Regions from separate parts of the Gordonia sp. NPDC058843 genome, predicted to be linked through region 2. Evidence: predicted binding sites of a transcription regulator. Region 2 holds the regulator's gene; the other holds the start of a gene.

Region 1 (3,543 bases), on a different contig from region 2:
TGCCGTACCGCAGCTCGGCAGCGCGCCCGAGGTCACCGTCGCGCTCAGCCCGATCAGCTTCGCCGCGAAGGCGTTCCAGCTCCTCCTTGAGGTCGCGGACCGCGTCGATGGCGGTCTTCTCCGACTGCCACCGGGCGGAGAGCTCGTTGAGCTTCTCCTTCTGGTCGGCCAGCTCGGCGCGCAGCTTCTCGAGTCGATCCTTCGACGCCGCGTCGGTCTCCTTCTCCAAGGCGACCTCTTCGACCTCGAGTCGGCGGACGATTCGCTCGACCTCGTCGATCTCGACGGGACGCGAGTCGATCTCCATCCGCAACCGCGACGCGGCCTCGTCGACGAGGTCGATGGCCTTGTCGGGCAGGAAGCGCGAGGTGATGTATCGGTCGGAAAGCGTTGCGGCGGCGACCAACGCGGAGTCGGTGATGCGCACACCGTGGTGCACCTCGTACCGGTCCTTGAGGCCGCGGAGGATGCCGATGGCGTCTTCGACCGAGGGCTCACCGACGTACACCTGCTGGAAGCGGCGCTCGAGGGCGGCGTCCTTCTCGATGTACTTGCGGTACTCCTCGAGAGTGGTGGCACCGACCAGTCGCAGCTCCCCGCGGGCGAGCATCGGCTTGATCATGTTGCCGGCATCCATCGCGGAATCGCCTGTCGCACCGGCACCGACGATCGTGTGCAGCTCGTCGATGAAGGTGATGACCTGTCCGGCCGAACCCTTGATCTCGTCGAGCACGGCCTTGAGCCGTTCCTCGAACTCGCCGCGGTACTTGGCACCGGCGACCATCGAACCCATGTCGAGGGAGATGACGGTCTTGCCGCGCAACGACTCCGGGACGTCGCCGGCGACAATGCGCTGGGCGAGTCCTTCGACGATGGCGGTCTTGCCGACGCCGGGTTCACCGATGAGGACCGGGTTGTTCTTGGTCCGACGGCTGAGGACCTGCACGACGCGCCGGATCTCGGTGTCGCGGCCGATGACCGGGTCGAGCTTGCCCTCGCGGGCGGCCGCGGTCAGGTCGGTCGAATACTTCTCGAGAGCCTGGTAGGTCGATTCGGGATCCTCGGAGGTGACCCTCGCACTGCCGCGCACGGCGACGAACGCCTCGCGCAGGGCCTGCGGTGTCGCACCGAGGTTGTGCAGCAGTTTGGCGACATCGGAGTCTCCGGTCGCCAGGCCGACGACGACGTGCTCGGTCGAGACGTACTCGTCGTCGAGTTCACCGGCCAGCTGCTGGGCAGCGGTGATGGCCGCGATCGACTCGCGGGATAGTTGAGGCGTCGAGCTGGCGCCGGACACCGTCGGCATGCGATCGACCAATCCCTGGGCCTGCGCACGAACGCTCGACGGGTCCACGCCCACCGCTTTGAGCAGCGGCGACGCGATGCCGTCGGACTGATCGAGCAGTGCCACGAGGATGTGGGCCGGTCGCACGTCGGGGTTTCCAGCGCTGGCCGCCGCCTGCACAGCGGAGCTCAGTGCTTGCTGCGTCTTGGTGGTGGGGGTGAAGCTGTCCACTCGCGTGTACCTTTCTCTTTAGTCCAACAGGCTCAAGTATGAGCCATACGGAGGTTGTAACGCCAACAAAGTTGAGTCCATTCCGCTCATGTCTACATATGTTGTGATCTGGCTCACAGGCAATCCGTCGCCGGTTCATACCTGTGCCTCCGCACATCCCCTGTGTACGCGGTGTTCGATCCACCTGGCCCCAGCAAGCGATGGATCGCAATTCTCGACGGCAGACTGCAGTCCTTCGACATCCCGACCGGACACGAGACCTGGTCGGTCGCCTACCCGGGGTTCGCGAGTCCCGACTCCTCCGAGTCGGAAACCCTCACCAAGATCGACGGACGGCACGTGGTCGTGACGACGAAGACGGCAGTTACGTTCATCAGTCCCGCTTAGCGATTCCCTTTCCGCACAGTGCGGGATGAGTGCCGCAAATCCGGTCCTCATTCCGCACTCTGCGCATGTGTTTCGAGCACTATGGATGGGTGACCGCAGACAACTCCCCACGGGAGAACACGACACCGTCCGACACCGATGCGGGTGACGACGCGGCGGTGATCTTCATCCTCTTCGGGTCGACCGGCGACCTGGCCAAACGAATGGTCCTGCCGTCGCTGTACGAACTCCACCGGCGCGGGCTGCTCCCCCGCGGATGGCAGCTCATCGGCAACGGGCGGGGCGACCGTACCGACGACGAGTTCCGGCAGCACGTGAAGGACGCGATCGAGGAGTTCGGTTCGGACGGGTCGGTCTCGTCGGACGACTGGGCGTCGTTCGCCGAGAGCATCCGCTTCGCCGGCGGCGGGTTCACCGCCGATGATCCCGGACGCCTGTTGGAGGTGATCGACGCAGCCCGCGACACCGTCGGGACGACGGCGCAACTGGTCCACTATCTGGCCCTTCCTCCGACCACGTTCGTGGACTACACCAAAGCCATTGCCGCGCACGATCTCGCGAAGGACTCGCGGGTCGTCTACGAGAAACCGTTCGGTACGTCTCCGGACGGTTTCCGGGCCCTCGACGAAGCGGTCCACGAATCGCTGGACGAGAAGCAGATCTACCGGATCGATCATTTCCTGGGGAAGGAGAGCACCCAGAACCTGCACGTCCTGCGCTTCGCCAACGGACTCTTCACCGGGGTGTGGAACCGCGAACACGTGGCGGAGGTCCAGATCGACGTCCCGGAGACCCTCGACATCGCCGACCGCGCCGCGTTCTACGACGCCACCGGCGCGTTTCTGGACATGGTCGTCACCCACCTGTTCCAGGTGGCAGCCGAAGCCGCGATGGAGCCTCCGGTGTCCCTTGGCGCCGACGACCTGCTCGACGCCCGCGAGTCGGTCATCGCGGCCTTCCGTCCACTCGACCCCGCCGAGGTGGTCTTCGGCCAGTACGAGGGGTACCGCGACACCGACGGCATCCCCGATGACTCCACCACCGAGACGTTCGCGGCGGTGCGCCTCTGGGTCGACACCGACCGCTGGCGAGGCGTCCCGTTCCTGCTCCGCACCGGCAAGATGCTCGACCACAGCTCTCAGCGACTCAGCCTCGTCTTCCGGGCCCCGGCCGACGGTCCGCTGACCGACACCCCGAACGACGGCACCGTGCTGACCTTCGACCTCGCCGGTGACGGTGCCATCGATCTGGCCGTCACCGTCAAGGAACCGGGTTCGGGGACCGATCTCTCCGTCGCCCACATGACCGAACAACTCGACGAGGTGGCCGACGGCCTGTCGCCCTACGCACGGCTCATCGTCGACGTGTTGCGCGGCGACCGGTCTCTGTTCACCCGGCCCGACGGCCTCGCACATGTCTGGGAGGTCGCCGCGCCGGTGCTGGAGAATCCGCCTGCGCCGCAACCATATGCGGCGGGTTCGACCGGCCCCGCGACCGCCGACGACCTGTGCGGCGGATCCGGCTGGATCTGAGCGCGGACAGCTGATCGGCGCCTTGGCCTACCCGCCGAGGCGCCGGTCGAGGTTGATCGCCGCGCTGATGAGCGCGAGGTGGGTGAATGCCTGCGGCATGTTCCCGAG
Region 2 (3,543 bases):
TCACCTCCCGTCGCCGACCTGCTGTGGCGTTCTGACCCGCAAGCCTAGCGGCTGGCGTGTGGCGGGGGGCACCCGGCCGTATCCGGCGTACGACTCAGATCGGCTCCGCGGGATGCTGGGTGTAGGCGGCGTCGCGGACCGCCTCGTCGGTTTCCAGGCCCGCGCCGAGCGCACCGCCGACGGTCGCGAGCGAACACGTCAGCCAGGCGACCTCCAGGTAGTCGGTGAAGCCGGCCGGGTGACCGAGCGTCGCACCGAAGACCTGCGGTACCACCAGGCACAACGCGCCGAGCGCGGACAGGACGAACAGCGCCGCGTAGAAGGCGCCGACACCGAGGACCACCGTGATCACGGTGACGATGTTGAACAGCGCGACCTGTTCCCGGGTCTGACGGGAACTGCCCCGTTCCCAGAGGTCGGCACCCACGATCAGTGTCGCGGTGATCGCGATGATCGAGCCGAGGGCAACCCCGGTCAGGCGAATTCCGCCGAATGTGTCTGCGAGCAACCAGATGTCGGCGGTCACCAGCGCAAAGACCCCGGCCGCGATCGCACCGGTGAGCGCGCGGCTCAGGCCGAGGGCGAGCCGCCACGGGCGGTTGGCCCGCACCATGCCGCTCAGCAGACGCAGATTCCCCGTCAGGACGCGCGCGGTGAAGGCGGTGCCCTCGTCGTCGACGTCGGTCCCCAGCTGACGGACACGATGGCGCAGCGCCGATCGCGCCCGCGACGTCTGGTGTTCGCGCAGGTCGTCGGCGTCCGCGCCGAGGAGTTGCCCGACGAGTCCGGCGACGATCCCGCGGGTCCGCTGCCGTACGCCGGTCGCACCGAGCGCGGGCACCGAGAGGACCGCAACCCCGTGCACGGCGTTGGCGTGGGCCACGACCGGGCGTTTGCCGACATGCAGCGGAAGATCTGTCAGGCAGACCACGAGGTCCCATTCACGTTCGAGCAGAAGATCTCTCGTGGCATCGACGATCTCGGCGTCGCCTGCCGGCGGCTGTACGAGGCCGGCCTCGACGAGTTCGACCTGCCATCGGGCGCCGGGGAACGTGGTCTGGACATGCTCGGCCAGGCCGGCGTCGACGAGTTTGCGCGCGAGACCGATCGCCTGGCCCGGCGCGGCGACGACACCGAGGACGACGACAGGTTCGCCCGGGGCATCGGACTCTTGCGACGAACCGGCGGAGGGGTCCATCGGCGGGCGGTTCAGGCGAACCGGGCGGCGAGCGCCCGGAGTGTGCCCTCGATCCCCTTGCCGTTCTTCTTGTCGTAGCCGATCAGTTCCATGATCTTGGGCACCCGGATCGTCGAGTAGTCGAAGGTCTCGGTGACGGCAGTGGTGGTCGGTGAGGTCGACTCGAGCTCCCACCGCCAGCGGTGTCCCATCGGGTGCTGCCATTCGACGACCCGGTCGGGTTCGAAGTCGGTGACGGTCGAGGTGATCTTGTACGGGACGCCGTACTGCTTCATCCCGACGCTGAATCGCGCCCCGCGGGTCAGCGTCTCGGGCCCGCTGACGGGGGTGTCGCGCACCGTTCCGGAGCCATCGAGTTCGGGATGCCGGTGGGGGTTCGACACGAGCGCGAACACTTCGGCGGCCGGGGCGTTGCAGACCACCCGTCGGGAGACCTTGTGCGGACCGGAGTCGACGGTGGTGACGGGTTCAGAAGCCATGCGGTCAACGTTACGCACGTTCGCGGGCTCGCGTCGAAACCACGTCCGGGCAGCACGACGCCGGGCCCGATCACGTGTCGGGCCCGGCGAGGGTGGGCTGTCAGTCGGTGGTGCGCTTGCGTCGCGGCTGCCAGACGACGAGCGCGTTGGTGCGCGGCACCGGGACGAGTTCGCCGCCACGCCGCGCCCGCGAGGCCTGCACCTCGTCGGTGAGCTCGCGGACGCGGTGCTGGAGCGCCTCGACCTGATTGCTCAGGTCGATGATGCGCTTGATCCCGGCGAGATTGACGCCCTCCTCCTGGGAGAGGCGCTGGATCTCCCGCAGGAGTTCGACGTCACGGGACGAGTAGCGACGACCGCCGCCACTCGTCCGCTGTGGGGTGACCAGGCCCAATCGGTCATAGGTCCGCAGGGTCTGGGCGTGCATACCGGCGAGCTCGGCGGCCACCGAGATCAGAAAGGTCGCGCCGTCGGCGTCGAAGTTCTTCTGGCCGGCCATCACTCATCGCCCCCAGTCCGCCCGCGGGTCGAAACCGCTTGCCCGCTCGGCCTGATCGTAGGCGCGCATCGCCTCTACCGCGGCCTCGTCGAGTTTGTTCGGGACCGCGACCTTCACGGTGACGAGTAGGTCGCCCGCACCGCCGGACCGTTTGGGTACCCCGCGACCGCGCACGCGCAAGGTGCGGCCGTCGGTGGTGTTCGGCGGGATCTTGACCCCGACCGAACCCTCCAGCGTGGGGACCGAGACGGTGGCTCCGAGAACGAGTTCGGAGATCCGCACGGGTAGCTGCACCCGGAGGTCGTTGCCGCTGCGGGTGAAGTACTTGTGCGGGGTCACGTGCACGACGACATAGAGGTCACCCGAAGGTGCTCCACGTCGGCCGGCCTCGCCCTGTCCGGCGAGCCGGATGCGTTGCCCGTCCTCGACTCCCGCCGGAATCCGTACGTTGATGGTGCGCGCGCGGACCTTCACGCCGCTGCCCTCGCAGTCGGTGCACGGATCGTCGATCCGCGACCCGGTGCCCTGGCAGTCCTGACAGGGCTCACTGAATCCGAATGCACCCTGGTTGCGGCTCACGAACCCGGAACCGTTGCAGTGTGCGCACACCCGCGGGCTGGTACCGGGCTTGGCGCCCGAACCGTGGCAGGTGGTGCAGGGCGACGGGCTGGTCACCCGCAGGGGGACGGTCGTGCCGAGCGCGGCATCGGAGAACGAGAGCGTGGTCTCGGTCTCGAGGTCCTTGCCGCGACGCGGACGGCTCGCCGTCGAGGTACGTTGCGTTCCGCCGCCGCGGTTGAACAGGCCGTCGAAGATGTCGCCGAAACCGCCGCCGCCCCCGCCGCCGGTCTGCGCCCCGCCGAACAGGTCGCCGAGGTCGAAGTCGTTGCCGCCGCCGGTGGTGTAGGTGGTTCCGCCGCCGGGGAATCCGCCGGGGAATCCATTGCCGCCGCCACGGAATCGTCCGCCGGCGAACATGGCACGCGTCTCGTCGTATTCTTTGCGCTTCTCGGCATCGCCGAGCACGCTGTGGGCTTCGGACACCCGCTTGAAGCGCTCTTCGGCCGCGGTGTCACCCGGATTCGCATCCGGATGCAGCTCGCGCGCGAGCTTGCGATAGGCCTTCTTGATCTCTTCAGCCGAAGCGTCAGAAGCAACGCCCAGGTCCTTGTAGAAGTCGTGTTCTAACCACTCACGTTGTGGTGCCACCAGACGTCACCTCCTTGAGTTCTGTTGTCTGGATGAATGTCTTGGGAAGAACCTGAGGTGCGAGGTTCGCGGTTCGCGCTCCTCGCACCTCAGGGTCGACAGTCGTTCTATTGTGCACCGGGCTGGTCGGCCGCGGGGGCGGGATCGGTGACTGTCAC

What was found. The regulator HspR, encoded in region 2, represses chaperone genes until heat shock. The targets are predictions, from matches to a motif close to ANNTGAGTNNNNNNNACTCANNT.
Region 1: clpB (ATP-dependent chaperone ClpB) is a predicted target of HspR. The motif match lies at 1,586-1,608, and genes of this name have one in related genera.

The regions. Positions count from the first base shown of each region.
Region 1 covers NZ_JBHYNC010000017.1:99,119-102,661, reverse strand. Annotated here, with positions in the region: gene clpB (ATP-dependent chaperone ClpB) at 1-1,516, opposite strand, end outside; gene ACFW3F_RS13710 (hypothetical protein) at 1,688-1,903, shown strand; gene ACFW3F_RS13705 (glucose-6-phosphate dehydrogenase (NADP(+))) at 2,062-3,435, shown strand; gene ACFW3F_RS13700 (glycoside hydrolase family 15 protein) at 3,463-3,543, opposite strand, start outside.
Region 2 covers NZ_JBHYNC010000032.1:38,583-42,125, reverse strand. Annotated here, with positions in the region: gene ACFW3F_RS18865 (hypothetical protein) at 95-1,198, opposite strand; gene ACFW3F_RS18860 (SRPBCC family protein) at 1,210-1,677, opposite strand; gene ACFW3F_RS18855 (heat shock protein transcriptional repressor HspR) at 1,778-2,176, opposite strand; gene dnaJ (molecular chaperone DnaJ) at 2,180-3,385, opposite strand; gene grpE (nucleotide exchange factor GrpE) at 3,493-3,543, opposite strand, start outside.